3 regions of the Cobetia sp. 1AS1 genome follow, and region 1 is predicted to be linked to each of the others. Evidence: predicted binding sites of a transcription regulator. Region 1 holds the regulator's gene; each other region holds the start of a gene.
What was found. The regulator sigma-54, encoded in region 1, starts transcription at its own class of promoters, with help from an activator protein. The targets are predictions, from matches to a motif close to TGGCACNNNNNTTGCTNT.
Positions count from the first base shown of each region.

Region 2: a site for sigma-54 is predicted at 1,876-1,893, ahead of QD280_RS15235 (HAD-IIB family hydrolase). Genes of this name have one in related genera too.
Region 3: a site for sigma-54 is predicted at 1,381-1,398, ahead of QD280_RS11180 (NarK family nitrate/nitrite MFS transporter). Genes of this name have one in related genera too.

Region 1 is NZ_JARWKU010000004.1:129,794-133,070, forward strand. Features, by position in the region: gene raiA (ribosome-associated translation inhibitor RaiA) at 1-40, opposite strand, end outside; gene QD280_RS09200 (RNA polymerase factor sigma-54) at 701-2,149, opposite strand; gene lptB (LPS export ABC transporter ATP-binding protein) at 2,383-3,123, opposite strand; gene lptA (lipopolysaccharide transport periplasmic protein LptA) at 3,127-3,277, opposite strand, start outside.
Region 2 is NZ_JARWKU010000010.1:166,295-169,571, forward strand. Features, by position in the region: gene QD280_RS15225 (TRAP transporter small permease) at 1-371, shown strand, start outside; gene QD280_RS15230 (TRAP transporter large permease subunit) at 371-1,672, shown strand; gene QD280_RS15235 (HAD-IIB family hydrolase) at 1,977-2,873, shown strand; gene QD280_RS15240 (hypothetical protein) at 2,915-3,277, shown strand, end outside.
Region 3 is NZ_JARWKU010000005.1:259,023-262,299, forward strand. Features, by position in the region: gene QD280_RS11180 (NarK family nitrate/nitrite MFS transporter) at 1-1,153, opposite strand, end outside; gene QD280_RS11185 (ANTAR domain-containing protein) at 1,716-2,291, shown strand; gene QD280_RS11190 (CmpA/NrtA family ABC transporter substrate-binding protein) at 2,342-3,277, shown strand, end outside.

The DNA.
Region 1 (3,277 bases):
CGGTAAGTTCCACATGATGCCCGGTGATATTCACTTGCATGGACACGCTCCTTTATCCAGCGGGTTGCCATTCAATTGTAACCCTTTTTGACTACGAGCAAACCCTGATCGGACGCTCTGCAACAGGCTTGACGGCCACCGTCTGGCGATGTTTTCGCACCCTTGCCAGTGGCGTCAGATGTCGTGAGCGTCTGTACCGACAATGCCCAAGCTTTGCGCAAAGATCAACGCTGCGCTGCATCGTGGCTCAGTGCTTGTCTTCAACTCAGTGAGGGGTATCGGAGTGGACTTCAAGGGCACGTCTGATGGGTGGTGCGTGAAAGACGCGCAAGAAGGCGGGTTTTCGTCGCCAATCCCTGCATGTACGTCACCTTTCAGGCGCTCCGATTGCGTGGAGCAAGCGGCGTTCCGGGAGGTTCACCGGGTGTCATCCAGGTGCAATACGCGCAAAAGTGACTTTAAAAACATGCGATTGACGGTGAATGACGCTGCCGTAACGGCGGTTTTTTACCGTCATCCTGCGCGCCGTCATGTGCCATGACGGGCAATTGGCGAGCGGTTGCCGGGATGACAGGGAACGCGACAGGCGTACCGCTGCCCGCGAAGTCAGAGGCTGATGAGCGGAAAATCCAGCGCTTGAGGTTGGCGGCGGCTGCCATTGTGGAGGTGAAAGCAGGGCATGGCAGCCGCAGGTGACGGGTCAGGCCAGACGCTTGCGCTCGCTGGAGGAGGGGATGCCCATCGCTTCGCGATACTTGGCCACGGTACGGCGTGCGACCTCGATGCCATCGCTGGCGAGCAGATCGACCAGCCGCGAGTCGGAGAGAGGCTTGCGGGCCGGCTCTTCCGCGATCAGCTTGCGGATGCGGGCACGAATGGCGGTGCTTGAGTGGGCGTCGCCATTGCCGCTGCCACCGACCTGGCTCGAGAAGAAGAACTTGAGCTCGAAGACGCCGCGCGGGGTGTGGATGTACTTCTGGGTCGTGACCCGCGAGATGGTCGATTCGTGCATCTCGACCACTTCGGCGATGTTGGCCAGAATCAGCGGCTTCATGCCTTCCTCGCCTTGCTCGAGGAAGTCGATCTGGCGTGCCATGATCTCGCGGCCGACCTTGAGCAGGGTGTCATTGCGTGATGACAGGCTCTTCATCAGCCAGCGCGCTTCCTGCAGGTTGTCCTTGAGGAAGGTGTTGTCGGCGGACTTGTCGGCACGCTTGATCAGTGCGGCGTATTCCGGCTGGATGCGCAGCTTGGGCAGCGCTTCCGGGTTGAGCTCGACCTGCCAGCCATGCCGGGTATGGCGCACCAGCAGATCAGGGATCACGTAATCGCTGGCGGGCTCGCCCCAGGCGGATGCCGGACGCGGATCGAGCGCACGTACCAGGCGAATGACGTGGTCCAGCTCGTCATCGTCAAGGCTCAGGCGCCGCTTGAGCAGCTTGCGATCATCGTTGCCCAGTGCCTCGAGGAATTGGCGTACCAGGCGGCGCGCCTGCGCCAGCAGCGGCAGATCATCCGGCAGCAGCGCCAGTTGCAGCAGCAGGCATTCGCGCAGATCACGGGCAAAGACGCCGGTCGGGTCGAACTGCTGCAGACGCAGCAATACCTGCTCGAGCTCGGAGGCCTTGAGGCCGGGCAGGCCCTGGCCACGCAGGCCATCGACCAGCTCATCGAGAGACAGGCTCAGATAGCCGGCACCGTCGACGGCATCGATCAGGCTCTCCGCCATCTGGCGTTCACGGCCATCGAGGTCGGTCATCGCCAGCTGCCAGCGCAGGTGGTCCTGCAGGCTCTCGACGCTGGTATTGCGATCGAAGTCCGGCCCTTCTTCGCTCCCGCTGCCACTGCCGGAGCTGGTCAGGCTACCGGCGTGGTCCTGGTAGAGGTCCGACCAGTCACTGTCGAGGGGGTATTCCTCGGGAATCTCGCTCGAGGAGTCGGCAGTGGAGATCTCGCTCGAATCCTGTGTCTCGACGACATCCAGCGACTCGTAGTCCTCGTCGAGCTCCAACATGGGGTTGGACTCGAGGGCTTGCTGAATCTCCTGACGCAGGTCGAGCGTCGACAGCTGCAGCAGCTGGATCGCTTGCTGGAGCTGCGGCGTCATGGTCAGCGAGGTGCCGAGGCGGAGTTGCAGGGTGGGTTTCATGGAGTCAGTCAATTCACGGCAAAGGAACGTGCTTACTACGCTATACCGTGACTCGGGGCACTGACAAGAGGTTGTCGTGAATATTCAAGCAACTTGCATGCCATGTTTCCACCAAGGTGGTATGGACGTCATGCATGCGTCTGATGTCAGACATGAAAAAGCCGCTACGCGATAAAATCACGCAGCGGCTTTCGAAGCTTTCGCCTCCGGTGGGCTCAGCGCAGCCGCTGACCCTAGAGCGTGAACTCGTGGCCCAGGTAGACGTCGCGCACCTGCTGGTTGGCCAGGATGGAGTCCGCATCACCGTGGGCGATGATCTGGCCATCGCCGACGATATAGGCGGTGTCACAGATATCGAGTGTCTCGCGCACGTTGTGGTCGGTGATCAGCACGCCGATGCCACGATCGCGCAGTTGGCGCACGATGCTCTTGATCTCGCCCACCGAGATGGGGTCGACGCCGGCGAAGGGCTCATCGAGCAGTACGAAGTCCGGCTCGGTGGCAAGCGCCCGGGCGATCTCGACCCGTCGACGCTCGCCGCCGGACAGGCTCATGCCGGCGCTGGCGCGGATGTGCGTGATGCTGAATTCCTCGAGCAACTCTTCAAGGCGTGCCTTGCGGCCATTGCGATCCAGGTCCTTGCGGGTCTCCAGGATCGCCATGATGTTGTCGGCCACCGACAGCTTGCGGAAGATCGACGCCTCCTGCGGCAGATAGCCGATGCCGGCGCGTGCACGCTGATGCATGGCGGCAGCGGAGAGGTCCTGGTCATCGATGGAGACGTTGCCGGCATCGGCGCGCACCAGCCCGACGATCATGTAGAACGAGGTCGTCTTGCCGGCGCCATTGGGGCCCAGCAGGCCGACGATGTCGCCCTGGCGGATCTCCAGCGAGATGTCCTTGACCACCTTGCGGCCCTTGTAGGCCTTGGCCAGATGGCGAGCGCTCAGCGTACGCGGAGTAGCAGCAGTCATGACTCAGTTTTCCTTGCTGGCATTGGCGCCGCGCGGCGTCAGAGTCATGTGCACGCGACCGCCTTCGGTCTGCTGTGCCGTCTTGCTGTTGTTGGCGTTCACCTGGCGCTTGTCGAGGAAGTACTCCACGTAGCCGCCTTCGAAGGTGTCATCG
Region 2 (3,277 bases), on a different contig from region 1:
GTGTGCTCTACGACCTGGTCGGCACGCGCTTTCGCTACGTGCTGGACTGCTTCAATGACGTGATGACGTTCGTCTTCTGTCTGGCGATGAGCTATGCGGGCTGGGTGATGTTCTGGCGTGCCTCGCACAGTCCGCTGGGCGAGTGGCAGCTGGAGCGATCCGGCACCTCATGGAATCCGCCGTTTCCGGCGCTGACCAAGGGCGTGATCCTGTTCGCGCTGGCGGTGATGACCCTGCAGGCGCTGTGGCATCTCTACCAGACCTTCTTCTCGCCCCGTCCGCCCGAGGGCGGCAGTGAGGGAAGTGGCGCATCCGACGCCACTTCCGATGCCGCTCCCGACGCCACAGCTGACCACAAGGAGCCGCGCTGATGGATATCGCAACGGCTACGATGCTGCTGGTCGGCGGCATCTTCGCGCTGCTGGTCACCGGCCTGCCGCTGGCCTTCGTCACCGGCCTGGTCGCGCTGGCCTACACCTTCGGCTGGTTCGGCCCGATGGCGCTGCCGCTGGTCACCAGTCGTGTCTATGGCTTCGTCACCGAGTATTCGCTGGTGGCGGTGCCGATGTTCGTGTTGATGGCCTCGCTGCTCGATCGCTCGGGGATCGCCAAGGACCTGTTCAATGCCATGCGCGTGATGGCAGGGCGACTGCCCGGCGGCGTGGCGATCCAGACCATCGTGGTGGCGTTCTTCCTCGCCGCGATGTCCGGCATCATCGGCGGCGAGATCGTGCTGCTGGGGATTCTGGCACTGCCGCAGATGCTCAGGCTCGGCTATGACAAGCACATCGCCATCGGCGTGGTGTGTGCCGGCGGCTCGCTGGGCACCATGATGCCGCCCTCCATCGTGCTGATCATCTATGGTCTGATCGCCAACCAGTCGATCGCGGACCTGTTCACCGCGGCGATCACCCCGGCCATCGTGCTGATGGCAAGCTACATCATCTACGTGCTGATCCGCTGCCTGCGCAACCCTTCACTGGGGCCGGTGATGCCCGAGGAGGAGCGCCGCGCCAGCTTCCAGAGCAAGCGTGAGCTGCTCAAGGCCATCGGTGTGCCGGCGGTCATCGCGGGGCTGGTGCTGGGCTCCATCTACGGTGGCGTGGCCTCGGTGACCGAAGCCGCGGCGATGGGCAGCTTCGGCGTGCTGGTGGCGGTGATGCTGCGCGGCGAGTTCTCCATCACCCTGATGCAGCGTGCGCTATCCCAGACCATGAACACCTGCGGCATGATCATCTGGATCGGTATCGGCGCGGCGGCGCTGGTCGGGGTCTACAACCTGATGGGCGGCAACCGCTTCGTGTCGAGCATGATTCTTGGCCTGGATATCCCGCCGCTGGCGATCATCATGGTGATGATGGCGATCCTGCTGCTGTTGGGGCTGTTCCTCGACTGGATCGGCATCGCGATGCTGACCCTGCCGATCTTCGTGCCGATCATCGTGCAGCTCGGCTACGACCCGGTATGGTTCGGCGTGCTGTTCGCGGTCAACATGCAGGTGTCCTTCCTGTCGCCACCCTTCGGGCCTGCCGCCTTCTATCTGAAAGGCGTGGCACCGGAAGGCATCAGTCTCAAGGATATCTTCGTCTCGCTGCTGCCGTTCATCGCCATCCAGCTGTGCGTGCTGGCGATGTTGCTGCTGTGGCCGCAACTGTCGCTGTGGCTGGTCTAGTCTCTACAGACGTTGCCCGCTTGCCGAAGACTCGACGCCCTCGCAGATGCGAGGGCGTCGTCGTTGGTGACGAAAGATTTGCGCCGTCGTGTGGCGGGGCATCATGCAAGGCAGGCTTTGTGCTCTCTTGTGGTGCAAATGAGCGGACGCACAAACACGGTCACGATGAGAGGGGGCAGGCTGTCATGGCAGATGCACCATCTTGGCACATTCCCTGCAATGCTCTTGCAATGCCTGTCCGGTGCCACGAGATCCTGTCGAGGTGACCCCCGACACGCTGCAGCACTTCACGAGGAGAGTTCACATGTCAGAGACTCAAGCACCGCTGTTGTTGCTGACCGATCTGGATGGCTCGCTGCTGGATCACCACGATTACTCGCCGGGGCCGGCGCGCAGCTGGCTGACCCGCCTGCGCGCGCGCGGTGCCTGGATCGTCCCCAACACCTCCAAGACGGCGGCCGAACTGGCGCCGCTGATGGACTCGCTGGGCTTGGCGGGCCAGCCGTGGATCGCCGAGAACGGCGGCGTGGTGGCGTTGCCGGCCGATTGGCTGAGCGCCTACCCGCTGGAAGAGGCCAGCACCCCGGATGCACACGGCCTGTGTCGTATCGCGGTGGCGATGCCCCGCGACAGGATTCTCGCGGTGCTGGAGGAGCTGAGCGGAGAATTCGCCTTCGAGGGCTTCGCCTCGATGTCGGTGGCGAGAATCAGCGAACTGACGGGGCTGGGGGAGGGCGACGCGGCCCTGGCGGGACAGCGTGATGCCAGTGAACCGCTGGTGTGGCGCGACGCGCCGGAGCGTCTCGAGGACTTTCGCACGCGCCTGGCCAGTCATGGCCTCAAGCTGACACGTGGTGGGCGCTTCCACCATGTGACCGGGGACAGCGACAAGGGCGTGGCAGCGCGCTATCTGATCGCCCGCTACCGGCTCTGCGAGCGGGTGCGCCCCTGGACGCTGGGCTTCGGTGATGGCGCCAATGACCTGCCACTGCTGGCCGCCGTCGACAACGCTGTGCTGATCCCCGGCGTCGGTGATACCTCACAGCGTGATCGGGAGCTTGCCGATTATCCGCAACTGGCGGATGAACGCCGCTGTTTTCGCGCCAATCTCCCCGGACCGCAGGGATGGGTCGAGGGATTGCGTCACTGGCTGGCCAATGGCCAGCCGGAAGAATGGACATCCAGAGGTCTGGGCGCCTGACGCCTGCCTGATGCGTGTCTTCGGCATGACAAGGAGCTGACATGAGCGATTTTTACCAGAATGGCATCATCACCAACTTCCATAACCTGACCGATCGTCCGGTGGAAGATCTCGAAGCGGACCTGATGCGCTTCTCCCGCAAGCGACCGATGAGCCTGATTCTGCCGTCGCTGTATTCCGAGCTGGAAGGCCCGGCGCTCAAGCATATCGTCGAGGAGCTGGCCCAGGTGCCCTACCTCAGCGAGATCGTGATCGGGCTGGACCGCGCCGACCGTGACCAGTTCGAGCATGCCAAGGAATTCTTCTCACATCTGCCGCAGCATCACCGCATCCTGTGGAACGACGGCCCGCGTCTGCGGGCGCTGGATGAGGAGCTGACCGAGCATGGCCTGGCGCCGATGGAA
Region 3 (3,277 bases), on a different contig from region 1:
CGCCCGCGTTGCCGCCCGCGCCGACGATGCCGGCGACCGCGCCGAGTGCCTTGCGATTGACGAAGGGCACGATACCGAAGGTCGCGCCTTCCGCCATCTGCACGAAGAGGCTGAAGACCAGCATGATGCCGATGGCGACTGCGAGGGTTTCCATCTGGGCGAAGCCGACCAGCGCCACGCCTTCACACAGCAGCGCGATGAACAGCCAGCGCACGCGGCCCTTGAGGCCGGACTGGCGCGCGAACAGGTCGGAGAACACACCGCCCAGGGTGCGGGCGAACAGGTTCATCAGGCCGAACAGGCCCGCGATGAGACCGGCGGTGGCAAGATCGAGATCGAAGTGGTCGAAGAAGTAGATGGCGGCGACGTTGTTGATGGTCAGCTCGACCCCGAAACAGGCGCCATAGACGAGGAACAGGGCCCAGACGCGAATGTCGCGTGCCGCCGCGCCGAAGGTGGCGCGCATGCTGTATTCCTTCTCGGCCTTGGGCAGCTCACCACGCTCTCGCAGCTCGCTGAAGTTGCCGTCCGGCGCATCCTGGGTGAAGAAGTAGTAGGCGATACCGGTCAGGAACAGCACGATGCCCGGCACGACCATCGCCAGACGCCAGCCCAGGGTCTGCTCGACGCCCAGCATCAGCAGGCCGGCCATCACCAGCGGCATCAGCATCTGGGTGGTGCCGCCGCCCAGGTTGCCCCAGCCCGCGGTAGTGGCGTTGGCGGTGCCGACCACGTTGGGGCCGAACATCACGGAGGTGTGGTACTGGGTGATGACGAAGGAGGCGCCGATGGCACCGATGGCCAGACGGGCCAGGAAGAAGGATTCGAAGCTGTCGGCGAAGCCGATGCACATCACCGGCAGCGAGCCGAGGCACAGCAGCCAGGTGTAGGCCTTGCGTGGCCCGATGCGATCGCACAGCACGCCGATGGCGAGGCGCACGATCACCGTGATGGCGACGGAGGCAATGATGGTGTTGCCGATCTGGGTCTTGGTCAGGCCGAGGTCGTCACGCACCACGGCCATCAGCGGCGCGATGCCGAACCAGCCGAAGAAGCAGACGTGGAAGGCGAACCACGACATGTGGAAGGCGCGCATTTGCGGGGTGTTGAAGCTGAACAGCCGGATGCGGCTGGCCTTGTTGCGGATATCCATGAGTGGGCTCCTGATTCAGCGTCGGTGCCGGGCACGAAGTCAGGTGTGCTCGGCGAGTGGTCGAACGGCTGTGAATGAACGACAGCAAGGGCGCCTCGTCATTGAGGGGCCTGGTTCGACGCACTCGTACTCCGAAGAGCCTGGTCCACGTCATGGATAGCGATGGCAGCAGTCGGTGATGCCATGGTTGCCGGCAGCAGAGCGTCTGTGCGGCAAGTGACAGGAACAAAGCAAGTAGCGCGCCAGTTGCGGGGGTGTGGGCGGGACAAGTCCCAGAAGATCAATGGCTTGGCGAGGGCAGTAGGCTGGCACGCGCAGGCGGTGTCCCGGGCTGGAGGCGCGCTCGATGCGCGCTGGCGGTGCGTCATCGAGGCGCGAGGTACCAGTCTGGCGCACGCGACTGGCGCTGGGAGGGTCGGGCAGGCGCGTGCCTCATTGCAGTGCAGCGACGCTTTCGGCTCGGCCGCTCTGAAGGCCTTTGGCCGCAAGGTTGCACCAGATTGCGGCACGAATCCTGCTTGGGTGTACGGCAAGTCTCATGCCCGACCCAAGGAAACCTGACATGCCCGTGACCGTGCTGATCGTCGATGTCCGCAGTGAGCGCTCCGCCGCGCTGGAGCAGGCGCTATTGAGCGCCGGCTTCGAGGTGGCGCTGCGCGTTGACGAGCACGAGGACCTGCACGCGCTGGTCGAGCAGCATCAGCCCGATGCGGTGATCATCGACGCCGACCTGCCCAGCCGCGACACCCTGGAGCATCTCGGCCAGCTGGGGCGACGCTATCCCAAGCCGATGATCATGCTGGCCAGTGAAGATGCCCCGGACCTCGTGCGTGAGGCGGCCGGCGCCGGTGTCTCGGCCTATGTGGTGGACCACGTCATGCCAGCGATGGTGCGCAGCATGGTCGAGGTCGCCATCACCAGCTTCGAGGCGCACCGTGCGCTCAAGGGGGAGCTCAACCGTACCCAGACCACATTGGTGCAGCGGCGCAGCGTCGATCGTGCCAAGGCCGTGGTGATGGAGACGCGTGGGCTCAGTGAAGATGCCGCCTACCAATACCTGCGCAAGACCGCCATGAACCGGCGCCTGGCCCTGCATGAGCTGGCCGATGAGCTGCTCAAGGCCGCGCGTCGGCGCTGAGCCGGTCGCCGTACTGTCCTTCTCTCTCGATCGTTCAAGAGGTGTGCGTGATGCCCACAGATGTACCCCTGAATGGCCATCAGCTGACGCTGGGCCTGATGCCACTCAATGATGCCGCGCCCTTCGTGGTCGCTGAGCAGTTGGGGCTTTTCCGCGAGGAGGGGCTGGCGGTGACACTCAAGTGGCAACCCTCGTGGGCGGCGTTGCGTGATGACCTGCAGACCGGCGTGCTGCAGGGCGCGCAGATGCTGGCGCTGATGCCGCTGACCTCGACCCTGGGCCTGGATGGCCGCGCCACGCCGGTGATCAGCGCCATGACACTGAATCTGGGCGGCAACTCCATCACGCTGTCCCGCGCGCTGATGGCCACCCTCGGCGAGGACGGCCACGACCTCTCCAGCCCGTTGCAGGTCGCGAAGGCGCTGGCGGCGCATGTGCATGAGCGCAAGCAGCGCGGTGAGCCGCTGCTCAAGCTGGCCAGCGTGCACCCGTTCTCCTCGCATCGTTATCTGTTGCGCTACTGGCTGGCGGCGGGCGGCATCAACCCGGACCGCGACGTCGAGATGCGCGCCGTGGCGCCGCCGCTGATGGCGGCACAGCTGGCCAGCGGTGCGCTGGATGGCTTCTGTGTCGGTGAGCCCTGGAACAGTCTGGCGGCGGCGCAGGGCATGGGGCAGGTGGTGGCGGGCAGTCACGATATCTGGCGCTTCGGGCAGGAAAAGGTGCTGGGCGTGCGCGAGGACTGGGCGGAGCAGCATCCGCTGGCGCATCAGGCGCTGATTCGCGCGCTGCTCAATGCCTGCGCCTGGCTGGACCGCCCCGGCAATCGGGACAGGGCCGCCGAGTGGCTGCACGATGAGGGCATGCCGGAGGTGCCGATGAGCGTGGTGACACGCGGGTTGGAAGACGTCGATGTCGAGCAGTCGGTGGACGACTTCCAGCAGCACAATCCCGGCTGGACCATCTTCCATCGCTATGCGGCCAAC